Regions from separate parts of the Hahella sp. KA22 genome, predicted to be linked through region 2. Evidence: predicted binding sites of a transcription regulator. Region 2 holds the regulator's gene; the other holds the start of a gene.

Region 1 (7,646 bases), 790 kb from region 2:
AGCCTCTGCCGGAAGGACATGTTCTGCGCACGTTGCCGAATGTGCTGGCGACTCCTCACCTGGGCTATGTCACAGAGAATAACTATCGCACTTACTACACTCAGATCGTCGAAGCGATTCAAGCTTACCTGGATGGCGCGCCGATTCGGGTGATGAGCTGATCCGTGACGATCAGCGCCACTCGCAGTTACTTTCAATGCTGGCCGCGCCCAGATGCACATATCTTCGCTTCCGCGTCAGTTCGCAGGTAAAGCGCAGGGGGCGTCCCGCCAGCTCGTCATTGGGCTCCGGGCCGATTTTGATCGTGCTCCAGATCAGGTGTTCAGTGCCGTTTACATCGACGTAAATGGTTTGCGCCGCCCGGAACGGGATCGGCAACAGCGTCGCCAACAGAGAAGTTTTATATAAAGCGGGCAGGCGGAAGCTCCCATCCTGGGCGGTGCGTACGCTGTCGGAGGATTTTTGACGCCATTCGACCCAGCGGGTCACTGTGGCGCCTGATACAGGTTCGCCAGCGTAGGTAATCACGCCGTAAACTTCTGAAAATAGGCATACTTTGCCGATCATATCCAAGACTCCCATGTCTTGCGCAGACATCATGGCTAGCGTAGAGAAGGATAGCATGTTTCCCTGTAAAGATTATGTAAGGGGTTAATTTTAATATATATTTCATGCTGGCCTCCCAGTTGGCGATAGCGCGCGGCGCAGGCCGGGGAGATGCATGCCTCAACAGAATCTGGACAGAACGGAGAGTGAAGAATGATTTTCAGCAGAGATGGATATAGGGATATCAAAAAGATTCTCGCCCTGGGGGCGATGCTTGCGCTAGGCGCATGCGCCCATCAGAGCGCCAAGCCTCCCATACAGAAAAACCTGAGCCAGGCGTATGCTGATGCGGTCAGGGATGCTGAAATTGTAGAGCCGAATGAGATATCCAAAAACCTGACGGCGATTACGCCGCTGAATCCCGCTCTGGAATGGAGTGGCGACCGGCAAAAAGTGTTGGTGACGACATGGACATCCTGGGACGGCTACGACAACTCAGTGGGCCAGATGCAGGCTCTGTCCAGAGAAGTATGGGTGACGGTGGTTCCTGAAGTGAAAAACTTCTGTCGCGCTCGCTATAAGTTTCCAGAACAGACCATTTTGCGACTGGAGCAATTACTGGGTTTGCCGCCTGGAGATAATAAAACCAAGTTTGTGGAAATGTGGGTGAGTCCGTCAGATCTGTTCCGCCCCTCTCCAGATCCGGAAATCAGCGATCATGAAGCAGAGCTGGACTTCCCGGTCTCCGACCGGTTTGTCACTGTCAGCAAAGAGCACAAGGAATGGTTCAAAAATTTGCGCAAAACGTCCTACGGCGAAAACGGCTATCCCTGGACTCGCTTGGGTTACACCTATGACTGGGGTAACCCGGAGTCGGAAGTGGGATTGAGCGAATTTGTCATACGCACCGGAGCCAATGTCAAAGTGCACAGCGTGACCAAGACAATCAAATACTGCGAATAACCGAGAACGGCGGCTCCGGGCGCGCCCGGAGCTTAGCTCAGGTAAATCTCCACGCGCTCTTTGCCCTTGCCGACATTTTTGCGTTTCATGGAGATGCGCCCGACTTCGCCTGTGCGGGTCAGATGCGTACCGCCGCAAGGGACCTCTGCAAATCCCTCCACCCGCCAATAACGTCTTTCCGCATCTTCGTCGCTGAAATCGCTGATGATGTCGCGGTTTTCGTCAATAAGGCGCTGTGCGTCTGCGTCGATATCTGACAACAGAGGAGAAATGCTTTGAGGCCAGGAAAAGTCGATACGCGCCTTTTCCTCGGCGATATGCGCGCCGACTTTATCGACTCCGCCCAGCTTGCGATAGAACAGTTCGAGCACCAGTTCCGCTGCAAAGTGCAGTCGCATAAGGCGATATCGTCTTTCCCAGTCAATGGTGATTTCCACAGGATCGCCGACTTGGAGCGCATGATCTTCCGGCAGCTCGTAAAAAATTTCCTGCTCTTCCTTGCGCGCGCTGATCACTCTGAATCCGCCAATGGTTCCATGATCGCTTTCCTGACCGCCGGAAAATGCGTAAAAGATAGTTTCCTCAACCGTTATCACTGCGCCCTGGACGCTGGTGACGTAGGTGCTGAGAGTCGTGAGATAGGGGTCTTCCCAGAATATTTTTCTTGTCATACTTCAGCCTGAAAAAGTCCTTTAAACAGATACGCGGAATCTTCGCCAACCATAGCCGCGTTTGCAAGAGGGGAGGCGCTCAATGACCATCCTGATTACTGCTTTTGACCCGCTCCAGAATATTGCACCAAAGCTGTAGGGGAGGGATGGTGGCGTAACCAGATTCCTGAGCGTCATTGCATTCGATGATGATCCAATGTCCTTGTCGGGTTTTGGCGATATCTATAACCAGAAAAGGAACCTTCAAACGCCCCGCCGCTGCCTGGGCAAGCTGTAAGCCCTGCCTCAGGTCAGGCGCGCTGTAATCCGAGGGCCAATACCTGCCATAGCCGACGCACTCGCCATGCCACTAGAATGTCCTGTACTCCAGAGACGGACTTATTTTTCCCGGAATACCGCCAGGGGCGGGCAGAGCTCCACAGGCGTGTAAAAGAAGTCTCCAAATTAACGCCGCTATCGAAGAGTGACAATAGCGTGTAAAGCCGCGACGGCTCAGCCGCCGCTTAATTTTATGATCTGACCGTCCCTGAATCGAAAGCATGTCGCATATCAGGCTAAGCTATACGTAGATAGTAAGACTTTGCTTGGGTGAGTTGCGTATAGGCAAGTTCCGATAGCAGTGAACCGCATCCAGATTGCTTAACGCCTCCCCAAGCCAGTGCGGGGTCAATATGAGTACTTTGGTTCATGAGCACGGCGCCAGTCTGCAGTTGCTCCCCTATTGCCTGGGCGCGAGCGATGTCCTGGGTCCATAATGAGGCCCTCAATCCGTATAAACTGTCGTTCATATAGTGGACAGCCTCTGCGTCATCCTTCACCTTCATGACGCCCATAACTGGACCGAATGTTTCACTTGTCATCAAAGCCATGGAATGATCGACATTTGTTAATACTTGTGGCGGCAAGTAGGCGGGGCCGAGGCTTGCGTTAGAGTAATGAGCATGCTCAATGCAAGGCGTTGCGCCTTGGGCGATAGCCGCGTCCAGGCGAGTTTTGACCGCCATGGCCTTTTGCGGGCTCACCATTGGCCCTAATGTGGTGGAGGGGTCCATGGGGTTCGCCAACTTGTAGCATTTGGCTTGAGCAACCAGAGCGTCCAAGAAGTCCTCATAGATATCTTCGTGAGCATAGATGCGTTTAATGGCGCGATTGGATTGACCACAATTGAATAGTGCGCCTTTGGCGATACCGGAGGCGGACATACGCAATGATGCATCGGAGAATACATAAGCAGGATTGCTGCCGCCTAATTCAAGGGTTAGTTTCTTGAGCGTTCCAGCAGCGGCGCGCTCAATGGCGACGCCTTTCGCACTGGAGCCCATAAAAGAGACATGACTTATTCGTTGATCGCTGATCAAACGCAGTGTATCGGCGTCGTTGACGTGTAAGTGCTGAAATACGCTGTCAGGGAGCCCGGCCTCAAAAAAAATGTGAGAGAACCGCTCCGCACACAATAAAGTCTGTATGGAATGTTTGAGAATAACGCAGTTGCCCGCCATTAGCGCAGGAATAATCGCGTTGGCCGCGGCAAGGTATGGGTGACTCCAGGGCGCGACACACAATACTACGCCCAGAGGCTCGCGTCTTATATAACGGCGAAAGCCGGTTTTTGGTTGCGTTATGATGTCTTCAAGATATCTTTCGGCGATATCTATCATGTACTCAGCGCAGACTTCCGCTTCTTTGATTTCCCGAGGTGTCTCACGCACGGGGCGGCCCATCAAAAGTGTAATCTCTGGAGCGATCTCCCGGGTTTGCGCCGCCAGTGCGGCAATGGCGAGACGGCAGTAGCGCGCGCGCTCTGCGATGGAGACTGTGCGCCAGATTTTTTGGGCGGTGAGTGCGCGTTCGAGCGCTGCGTGGATTTGCGGGGCTGTGGCTGGTTCCCTTTCCGCCACTAATGTTCCATCAATGGGTGAAATGATTCTCATGGTAGTTGCTTCCCTATACTTGTCGTCGCAATAAATTTCCCTCTGCTCAGCTCTAATTATTGCAAATTCCTGGGGGATGTCGCGGGGTTTTACAAATCTTGTGGAACGTTTCCTATTTGAATTTTGGGCGTCTATAGATAGGTGGGCGTAAAGGGAATGAGCTCCCGGTTTCTATAAACGTTAGAGTGTCGATGCGGTATGCACTAGTTTCAGCAAATAGTCCATTATTTTTACATGTCCAATAAGACAAAAAAGCTTTGTTCTTATAAATCAAAGGTCTAAAAGTTGGCATGCGGGTTGCTATATAACGGGGACAATAAGGGCACGACTCTTCACTATAAAAACTAGCATTTACGCTAAATTAATTTAACCGACATTTGTTCAGAGGACATCATGAAGAAACTCGCATTTCTAGCAAGCCTTCCATTAATGCTGGGCGCGGCCAGCGCATACGCTATTCCTGCTTCTTACGGCACAGCTACTCACGACACTACTGCGTGGCAAGAACTGGCTGACGCGCCTAATGGCGATTCCTACGGCGTTTCCTGGACTACTGACGGCGGCGCAAGCTGGGGTCGTAACGATCTGACTGTTGGCCAAACTGTTCAATTCAAATTCAACGTACACAAGCAAAACGTGGGTACTCACTACGCCGACCTGATGAAGGCCTGGATTGACTGGGACCAAAATGGCGTATTCGACGCTAGCGACGAAATCGCATACGGCGAACACAAACTGACTGATTTCGAGCCAGTTCTAGGTTCTTGGAAAGCGCCTACCAACCCTGATTTCTCTTTCTTCTCAAGCGAATACACGCTGACTAACGCTGACGTGGGCGATTTCTGGTTGCGCGCTATCGTAACCTGCAGCCACTCCATCACTAACATGTACGGCGGTACTTGGAATGACCAGTGGAAAACTGAATACACTGGTAGCTATGAAGATCGTATGACTCCAACCGGTCACTACTACCAAGGTGAAACTGAAGAGTGGAAAATCTCTGTTCACTCTGTACCAGAGCCCACTACTTTCGCTCTGTTGGGTCTGGGCCTGGTTGGTCTGGTAGCTAGAAAGCGCGCTAAGTAATATAGTCGCAGCTAGCTTTGAAGATACTGGATTGGAGGGAGGTTCTTTTCCTCCGGTCCAGATATCTACCCTCTTCTTCTCTCTTAGCTGACGCCCATACTCAGATTATCTCGAAGTAGCGTTCCAGCTCCCACATTGAAATATATTTCCTGTACTCCCGCTCCTCCCACTCGCGAGTCGCTGCAAAGTGTTCGACAAAAGGGGAACCAAAGAAGTCTCTGGCCATCTGACAGTTTTTTAGACGTTGCGCGGCGTCCCATAAAGTCGACGGAAGCTGCAGATGCTCAGGAAATGTCTGCTCGTAGGCGTTGCCCTCCACCATGCATTCAGGTTCAAGTTTGTTTTCCATTCCCCACAAACCCGATGCGATGACGGCTGCGAGGATGATATAGGGATTGGCGTCAGCGGCGCCAATTCGATACTCCAAACGTTGGGACTGTACGTCCCCGGGAATGACTCGGATAGCGCAGGTTCTGTTATCGATGCCAACGCTGGCTTCTGTAGGCGCCCAAAACCCAGGAATGAGTCTTCGATAAGAATTAACCGTAGGTGCAATCATCGCCATCAGTTCTGGCATAAGCTTTTGTTGGCCTGCTATGAAATGGCGCATCGTGGCGCTCATGTTGGCTTCTCTTTCTCCATCATAAAAAAGATTCAGTCCTTTATTGTCTTTTAACGATAAGTGTATGTGGCCGCTTTGTCCTGGGTAGTCTTTAGACCACTTGGCCATGAAGGTGGCCATCTTGCCCTGCTTTTGCAGCGCAATCTTGGTAAACGTTTTAAATAATGCCGCTTTGTCGGCTGCGTTAATTGCTTCATCGTGGGTAATCGCCGCTTCAAGGACTCCGGGGCCAGTTTCCTCGTGAAGGCCTTCAAGAGGAAAGTCCATATCATCCGCCAATTGCAGCAGGCTCAAATAGGTATCTGACTCCACACTGTTGCGGATGACGGAATAACCGAATTCTGACGGCGCCATGGGAGTGAGGCCTTGGAAAGATTTTTCCCGGATACTGTGAGGCGTCTCTTCAAAAACAAAAAATTCATATTCAAAACCGCAATCGACTTCCAGTCCCATGTCTCTTGCTGTCCCCACCACTCTTTTGAGCAGACCGCGTGGGCAGATTGCTTCTGCTTTATCAGCAAATTCAGCGAGGAAGAATACCCCGCTGCTTTCAAGAGGCAAAGTTCGGCAACTTGAAGGGATAATACGTACTTGCGCATCAGGGTAGCCTGTATGCCAGCCTGTGTAGGCGACATTGTCATAAAGCTGGTCTTTCACGTCCCAGCCCAGAACAACATCACAGAAGCCAAATCCTTTGGTCAGCGAGGATAAAAACTTGTCTCGCGACATGTATTTGCCGCGCATGACGCCATCAATATCAAATACGCCAACCTTTATGTGCTTGAACATGGAGTCTTCGATTAGCGTGCGTGCGTCTTCGGCGGATTTCACTTCCCTTGGGTCCATAACATCACCTGTGCAATAAACGGATGAAGAGGGGCGTATAGTTAAATATAACAGCTCCTTGGGAACTTGATCGGATATCGCTGGTCCAACCTTGCTTGGTTAAGCCCACTGTGAAGTGTTGGACTAAAGTCTAGGAATGCAAAGGTGGTTTGTGCGCGCTTTCCCAGATACAAGCCGGCGGTCGATCTGAATTAGTATCTACATCCGCCGCTACTGCAGTTTTGAGCCTTCAGTTTCTCCCGTAATACCTGGGGAAAGCGCGTTATTTACGAGATTAGTTGTAATTAGGAGTACGTAAAATGCCCGTTATGTTTGATTGGTTAGCCCACAATATTTTGTCCTTGCGTGTGGCGGGAGTGCAGAATTCCGCAACAGCCGCTGGCGGTCATTGTACTTGGCGCTTTTCTCAGGTGAAGAACCCAGTAAGAAGCTTAATTCTTACCAACCCGGAATCCAGTGGCGGAATATGCGAAATGCTGGCGGCGAAGTGGTTGGAAGTGCACGCTAATGCGGAGAAATATGCCCGTTCCGGTGAAGCGACCTCTTTAGCGGGCTGGATAAGCCGCACTGGCGGAGATATCGATCCTAATAAAGTCCGCCAGATTATGCAGATGTTCATTATCGGGAGCACGATGAAATCCGGGGCGCTCGTGGGACAACCGGGCAGCGGCCGAGAAGACCAAACTTATGCGACAGAGCGTTGGTTACAATCTAAAGGCGTGACCAGACGTAAGCATAGTTCCAGTGGTCCAAGCTGGTTCAAAGGCATGTCGAGGGGATCGACTGGTGAAAGGGGCGGGCGTCGAAGAGATTTTTCGGCGGAAATCGGACGCGCGATTACATCCAGCGCCAAATCATACAAAATGATTGGCATCGCAGGGCCGAACTTCGCTCATGCGGTCGCTGCATGGAGCGATACGGATGTCACCTTTTTTGATCCCAACTTCGGCGAGTTTTGGTTTCCTACGACAAACGCCTTCC
Region 2 (7,646 bases):
TCCGTCAGCACGCCACTTACTGCACCGCAACCCAGGGCGGCAAAGGCGCGGTCAGAGAGGTATGCGATATGATTCTGGCGGCAAAAGGCCTGCTCCACACCTCCTTGGAAGCCTACCTATAACTTCATGACAGAACTGTTCAGACAATACAGCAAATGGCTCTACGCGGCTTTGGCGGCGCTTTTGGTTATTTATCTGGTCGCCTATCAGGACGAAGCCAGCGTCCCGTTCTTCGAGGAAGAACCGCTCCTGAAAGACGAACCTGACGCATTTGTCATCAACGCGGTTTACACCACCTACAACAAAGAGGGCGCACTCACCAGCCGCCTGCAAAGCCAGCTGGCGAAGCACTATCCTGATACAGACACCGGCGTACTCACGCGCCCCAATCTGGAGATCTTCCAGCAAGGGGAGAAAAGCTGGCATGTGGAGTCCCTGGAAGGCGAGCTGCTGATCAAGCAGGACACCCTGAAACTGCGTGGGGACGTGGAAGTAAATGGCGCTTCCAACGACGGGGCGCCAATTCTCATGCAAACGCAAGCGCTCGACTACAACAACAAGTCGCGCTTTATCAGCACCGATCAACCCGTTAAGATAACTTCAAATATCAATCAGTTAACCGCTGTCGGAATGGAGGCGGACATTGATAAAAAGCTTATTGTATTACTTTCTCAGGTAACCGGCGTTTATGCACAACCCAAGTAAACTATTCACCGCGGCGCTGTTATTGAGCCTTATGTTCGCCCCGCTTAGCCATGCTTTGGATCTTCTTAACGGCAGTGACGAACCAGTGCGCATCAAAGCGGGACGTTGGGAGAGAGATGGCCAAAAAGGCATCGACACCTATATCGGCAATGTCGTCATTACCCAAGGCAAATCCAGCATTGAGGCGGACAAAGTCATTTTATACACCGACGACAATGGCATCAGCCGCTTCCAGGCGACCGGCAAACCCGCTCATTTAGTGCAGTTTGACCAAGAAAAACAAACTGAAACCCACGCTTACGCAGAAAGCATGGATTATGACCGCAGCCAGAGTAAAGTCGTTATGCGTAACCATGCGCGCATTCTTCAGGACAATAGCTCAGTGGAAGGCGAAGAAATTATTTATTTCACAGACAAGCGTTTAGTCACGGCAAAGGGAGCCTCATCGGGCAATCAAACCGAGCAGGTTGAAATTATCTATCATCCGCCCAAATCTAATAAACAATGAGCACTCTCACCGCCAGAAACCTGGCCAAGGCCTACAAGAAACGGCCCGTAGTAAAAGATGTGTCCGTTGAAATCCGCAGCGGCGAAATCGTGGGCCTCCTCGGCCCTAACGGCGCAGGAAAGACCACCTGTTTCTATATGGTGGTAGGACTGATCCCCAGCGACAAAGGCAGCGTATTTATTGACGAAACGGAAATCACCGGCCTGCCAATGCATGGGAGAGCGCGCAAGGGCATTGGCTATCTGCCGCAGGAAGCATCGGTCTTCAGAAAGCTGTCAGTAGAGGACAATATCTACGCCATTCTTGAGACCAGAGCAGATCTCAGCCGCAAGGAGCGTAAGCTTAAGATGGAGGAGCTGCTGCAGGAATTTCACATCACCCATATTCGTAAAAGCCTGGGCATGAGCCTCTCAGGCGGCGAGCGTCGACGCGTGGAAATTGCTCGCGCGCTGGCTACGGAGCCCAAGTTTGTTTTACTGGACGAACCTTTCGCCGGGGTGGACCCTATTTCCGTCAATGATATCAAGCAGATTATCGAGCATCTCAAAAAGCGCGGCATCGGCGTTTTAATTACAGACCATAATGTGCGCGAGACCTTGGATATTTGTGAACGCGCCTATATTGTCAGTGAAGGATTTATTATCGCAAGCGGCGCCCCAAGTGATATCCTTGCCAACCCAAAGGTTCGAGAGGTCTATCTGGGTGACCAGTTCAAACTTTAGTTTAACCGGCGGCCTCCATCCAAGATGGACCCCAAGGCTCAAGAGCTTAGGATTAAAGCACCTAATAACTATGAAAAACTCACAAGATCTGTGCCTGAATCGGTGGTAAGCATCAGATGGTTATGAAAACTTCATTGCAGTTAAAGCTGGGTCAACAGCTGACCATGACCCCGCAACTGCAACAAGCAATAAAACTTTTGCAGCTTTCAACACTGGATTTACAGCAGGAGATTCAACAAGCGCTTGAGTCCAACCCCATGCTGGAAGTGTCTGAAGAAGACGAATCTCCCAACCACGTTCAGAACGATACGATCAGCGACATGCTCGCTAATAACTCCAGCAAGGAGCGAACGCAAGAGTCGGGCATGGATGAAGGAGGATTCGCTGAAGAGGACAACTGGTCCGATTCTATTCCGAACGACCTCCCCGTCGATACCGCCTGGGATGATGTCTTCCAGAGCGGATCAAGCAGCTACAGCGGCGGCGAAGATGACGAGTACGACTTCGAATCCCGCAATAGCAAAGGCGAAACCCTGCAAGACCACCTTCTCTGGCAACTGAACCTTACCCCCATGTCCGACATTGACCGCATGATCGCTGTTGCGATAATCGATGCAGTCAATACCGACGGCTATCTCTCACTCACTCCTGACGAAATTCATGGCGGACTGCAAACTGAGGGGGAAGAGGAAATTGAGCTGGACGAAGTACGCGCCGTCTTAAAACGCGTGCAGCAGTTCGATCCTCCAGGAGTCGCCACCTGCAACTTACAGGACTGCCTGCTGAGCCAGTTGAACCAACTGCCTAAAGACACCCCCTGGCTTGGACAGGCCAAGCTGGTGGTCAGCCACTATATCAATCTGCTTGGCAACCGTGACTACGCCCAGTTGATGCGCCGCAGCCGTCTAAAAGAAGACGATCTGCGGGAAGTGCTCAAACTGATTCAAAGCTTGAACCCAAGGCCAGGCGAAGGCATTCAGGAAAGCAATACCGAATACGTGGTTCCTGACGTTATCGTCAAAAAAGCCAACGGCCGCTGGCTGGTGGAACTGAACCCTGAAATCGCCCCGAAGATCCGCATCAACCCTGGCTATGCAGGCCTGGTGAGACGGGCGGACAACAGCTCAGATAACACTTATTTGCGCGACCAGTTACAGGAAGCCCGCTGGTTTATCAAAAGCTTGCAAAGCCGTAATGAAACTCTGTTGAAAGTCGCCTCACAAATCGTCGAACATCAGCAAGGATTCCTTGAGTACGGCGAAGAGGCGATGAAGCCACTGGTGCTGCACGATATTGCGGAGGCGGTGGAGATGCATGAGTCAACGATTTCCCGGGTGACCACCCAGAAATACATGCACACTCCTCGCGGCGTATTTGAGCTGAAGTACTTTTTCTCCAGCCATGTCAGCACAGATACGGGTGGCGAGTGTTCTTCGACCGCTATTAGAGCTATTATCAAGAAGTTAGTCGCGGCGGAATCACCAAAGAAACCATTGAGCGACAGCAAAATTGCTGCGCTGCTTGGCGAACAGGGCATCAACGTCGCCCGTCGCACGATCGCAAAGTACCGGGAGGCGCTTTCCATTCCGCCTTCCAATGAACGTAAGCGGTTAATTTAAAAGGAGGAATGCAGGCATAAGACTTAAATCAAATAGTCACAAATTGGATGTGCTAGTATTTTTCATGGAAGTGCAAAATTCATAATGCACCGTATATTGGCATTAGGAGCAAAGTATGCAAATGAACATCACCGGACATCAAGTCGAGTTAACTGAAGCACTGAAAGACTACGTTAACAACAAGTTCGACAAGCTCGAACGACACTTCGACAGTATCAGTAATGTCCAAGTTACGCTCTCCATTCAAAAACAGCGTCAGATTGCGGAAGCAACCATGCACATAAGCGGCGCTGACCTGCATGCCAATGCTGAACACGAAGATATGTACGCGTCAATTGACGCACTGGTGGACAAATTAGACCGCCAGATCCTCAAACACAAAGAGAAGCACGTTGATCGGATGCACGGCGCATCCGCCAGATAACAGAACATGGCCCAAACCACACTAACTATTGAGTCAATTATCTCGCCCGCCCTCACACGCTGTGGGGTGTCGGGCTCGAGTAAGAAGCGCGTTCTCGAATATATCGCCAATCTGATTGCGCAACATTTTCCGTTTTTGGACGAGAACGCCATTTTTACCAACCTGATATGCCGTGAAAGACTCGGCAGCACTGGTATCGGCCAGGGTATCGCGATACCCCATTGCCGCTTGGAGAACTGCGACCGCATCATAGGGGCCTTGCTTACGCTCAAGGACAAAATCCCTTTTGACGCCATAGACAACGAACCCGTGGACCTGCTGTTCGTTCTGATCGTGCCTCAAGAGGCCACCAGCGAACACTTGGACCTACTGAGCCAGCTGGCCCAGAAATTCAATGACCGTCGCTTCTGCGAACACCTGCGCGACTGTGACAACGACGAAACCCTGTTCAGGAGGGTGCTGGAGAAATAATCCAGCTTCGATGGAAAGAGGAAGACATGAAGCTGATTATCGTAAGCGGTCGTTCAGGCTCCGGAAAAAGTACGGCGCTCCATGTTCTGGAGGATATGGGCTATTACTGCATCGATAACCTGCCTATCGGTCTCCTCTCGCCTCTCACCCAAGAGGTGCTGGACCAGGGAAAGACCCAGAATCAGCAACTCGCCGTCAGCATAGACGCCCGAAATCTTTATAGGGATTTATCGGATTTCCCGTCGATTTACGCCACTCTGCAAGCGCACAATATTGATGTGGAAATCATCTATCTTGACGCTAATGACGCCACCTTGATCAAACGTTTTCATGCAACGCGTCGCAAGCACCCGCTCAGCAGCAAAAGCACATCGCTGAAAGAAGCCATCGCCAAAGAGAAACAGCTGCTGGAGCCGATCGCCACTCTGGCGAACCTATATATAGACACCAGTGATCTCTCCATTTACCAGCTAAGGGATCAGGTGAAGATCAGGGTTATCGGGCACAAAACCCAGGAACTGGCCCTGCTCTTCCAGTCGTTCGGCTTCAAGCATGGCGTGCCGTCGGATTCCGACATGGTGTTTGACGTGCGCTGCCTTCCTAACCCTTACTGGGACACCGCACTGCGCGGCTACAAAGGCACAGATCAGGAAATCATCGAATTCCTGAAGCAGCATCCGGAACCGGAACAGATGCTGCAGCACATTATCAGCTTTCTTGAGACCTGGATTCCGCACTTCCAGAACAGTAATCGCACCTATATGACAATCAGCATCGGCTGTACTGGCGGGCAACACCGCTCGGTCTATATCTGCGAGTGCCTGGGAGAGCATTTCAAGAAAAAATATGATAATGTCCAAGTGCGCCACAAAGAGCTGGCGCAATAAGGTTTTAACAATAAGAAGCCACTGTCGCTTAACAATTAAACCGGCCTGAATCCAACATTCGGGAAACTTCAAACTTTTATACTCATCGCGCCCCATGATCCAGGAACAAGTCACTATTATTAATAAGCTTGGCCTGCACGCCCGAGCGGCGGCCAAATTCGTGTCCACCAGCGGCCGATTCGCCAGTAAGATCAGAGTAGCCAAAGAAGGCCAGGAAGTTGACGGAAAAAGTATAATGGCGGTCATGATGCTCGCCGCCAGCAAGGGAACGCTTCTTACGCTGAAAATAGAAGGTCCGGATGAAGAGGAAGCTTTTCACGCCATCAAGGCTCTGATCGAGGACTATTTCGGAGAGGGTGAGTAACCCTACCGCTTTAGGGGCGCTTCGCCCCATCCCTTCCAAGCATGCCAAACAATACAAACCGCTTGAATAAAGTAAGACAATTCCCTGATTTTCCTTAGACTATTTTTCGTCTTAACTTACACTTTATAGTGGGCTCGCTTATACTGGCGCCACAACGGCGCAGAGCCCGTCTCTGTATTTTATCCGGCAAATTCCTCGCTGCCCGTTGCGGGCCGCCCTAAACGCGGATGTAAGTCTATGTCTCAAGCGACCGAAAAAAGCACTGCCAAGGTCCGTATGCGCTCCATTGCGGAAGCGCTGGAAAGCGGTTCTTTGCAGCAGGTCGCGCGCATCCTGAATGGCGGCCTCTCCCCCAGCGACATCGCCCACTTGCTGGAATCATCTCCGCCCAATGAGCGGAAGTTACTCTGGCAGTTAGTCGATGACGAACTGGATGGCGAAGTTCTTCAGTATCTGAGCGATGAAATCCGTTCCGACTTCCTGAGCGAGATGAATGCCCAGGACGTTATCGAGATCGCCGAAGACTTCGAAGTCGACGACCTCGCCGACTTGTTACAGCAATTACCGGAAGCCGTCATCCAGGAAGTCCTGGAGACCATGGACGCCCAGGACCGCCAACGTCTGGAAGAAGTCCTGGCCTATCCCGAGGACTCCGCCGGCGGTCTGATGAACACGGACATGATCACCGTGCGCCCGGACATAACCGTCGATGTTGTGCTTCGCTATTTGCGCAGCCACAAAAGTCTGCCCAACATGACCGACAGCTTGCTGGTGGTGAACCGAAAAGATGATTTTATCGGCGTACTCCCTGTCACTACGCTATTGGTGTCCAGCCTTAGCTCAACCGTGCGTGAGATCATGCGCACGGATGTGGAGCCGATTCCTGCGACTGTTGCCGATAAAGAAGTCGCCACCCTGTTCGAACGCCACGATTTGGTTTCAGCGCCGGTCGTCAACGATAAGGGCAAGCTTGTAGGCCGTATCACCATCGATGACGTGGTTGACGTTATCCGTGAAAACGCCGATCACGAAATCTTGAGTATGGCGGGTCTGGACGAAGAGGAAGATATGTTCGCCCCCATCATGAAGACGGCTAAAAGTCGCGCCGTCTGGCTGGGGATAAATCTGATCACCGCGTTTCTCGCTTCTGCGGTCATTGGCATTTTTGAAGCGACCATTGCAAAAGTAGTCGCTCTGGCCGTATTGATGCCCATTGTCGCAAGCATGGGCGGCATCGCAGGCAGCCAGGCGCTCACACTGGTAATCAGAGGGATGGCCACGGGCAAGGTCAGCTCAAGTAACATTCGCTGGCTGATGAACCGTGAGTTTCTGGTGGGAGCCTTCAACGGCTTACTCTGGGCTTTCGTGGTGGCGACCGCCGCTATGGTCTGGTTCAACGACGTCACTATTGGCGTCCTGATCGCCTCAGCGATGCTAATCAATCTGACCGTCGCAGCTATCGCCGGCACCGCTTTACCTCTGATACTAAAAACCCTGAAAATAGACCCCGCTCTGGCCGGAGGCGTCATCCTGACAACAGTTACGGACGTGGTTGGGTTTATGTCATTTCTGGGACTCGCCACAATCGCCTACGCCTGACTAGGCGCAAGGCGAATGCCTGTCTATTCTTATCTTACTTGAGCGCTGTGTTACCATTTTAGTTTCCGAGAGTTGATTCGAGCATTTCAATGAGCCATTCACATCACGACGACGATTTAGAAGACGATTATTACGACGAAGAGGATCTGCCCCCCAGTAAATCCAGCCGCAAACGGGCGATGGAGGCGCTGCAACAGCTAGGGAAGAGATTGACGGAACTTAAAGCAGACCAACTCAGCCAGCTTTCACTGACTGACCGACTGCTGGATGCGATCCACACCTATAACAAAATCGGCAGCCACGAAGCCAAACGCCGTCAGCTGCAATTTATCGGCAAGTTGATGCGG

What was found. Region 2 encodes sigma-54, which starts transcription at its own class of promoters, with help from an activator protein. Its sites were predicted from a motif close to TGGCACNNNNNTTGCTNT; they were not measured.
Region 1: the regulator sigma-54 is predicted to act here: its motif matches at 4,398-4,415, upstream of EUZ85_RS05490 (PEP-CTERM sorting domain-containing protein).

Annotation. Positions count from the first base shown of each region.
Region 1 covers NZ_CP035490.1:1,225,243-1,232,888, forward strand. The annotation lists gene EUZ85_RS05465 (D-2-hydroxyacid dehydrogenase family protein) at 1-161, shown strand, start outside; gene EUZ85_RS05470 (carboxypeptidase-like regulatory domain-containing protein) at 172-567, opposite strand; gene EUZ85_RS05475 (hypothetical protein) at 760-1,509, shown strand; gene EUZ85_RS05480 (alanyl-tRNA editing protein) at 1,542-2,180, opposite strand; partial or broken gene EUZ85_RS31325 (ATP-grasp domain-containing protein) at 2,260-2,517, opposite strand; gene EUZ85_RS05485 (aldehyde dehydrogenase family protein) at 2,735-4,111, opposite strand; gene EUZ85_RS05490 (PEP-CTERM sorting domain-containing protein) at 4,505-5,197, shown strand; gene EUZ85_RS05495 (glutamine synthetase family protein) at 5,298-6,665, opposite strand; gene EUZ85_RS05500 (YopT-type cysteine protease domain-containing protein) at 6,965-7,646, shown strand, end outside.
Region 2 covers NZ_CP035490.1:2,019,434-2,027,079, reverse strand. The annotation lists gene EUZ85_RS09065 (HAD family hydrolase) at 1-122, shown strand, start outside; gene lptC (LPS export ABC transporter periplasmic protein LptC) at 127-705, shown strand; gene lptA (lipopolysaccharide transport periplasmic protein LptA) at 689-1,213, shown strand; gene lptB (LPS export ABC transporter ATP-binding protein) at 1,210-1,935, shown strand; gene EUZ85_RS09045 (RNA polymerase factor sigma-54) at 2,058-3,554, shown strand; gene hpf (ribosome hibernation-promoting factor, HPF/YfiA family) at 3,670-3,978, shown strand; gene ptsN (PTS IIA-like nitrogen regulatory protein PtsN) at 3,985-4,449, shown strand; gene rapZ (RNase adapter RapZ) at 4,476-5,336, shown strand; gene EUZ85_RS09025 (HPr family phosphocarrier protein) at 5,431-5,700, shown strand; gene mgtE (magnesium transporter) at 5,938-7,299, shown strand; gene yjgA (ribosome biogenesis factor YjgA) at 7,389-7,646, shown strand, end outside.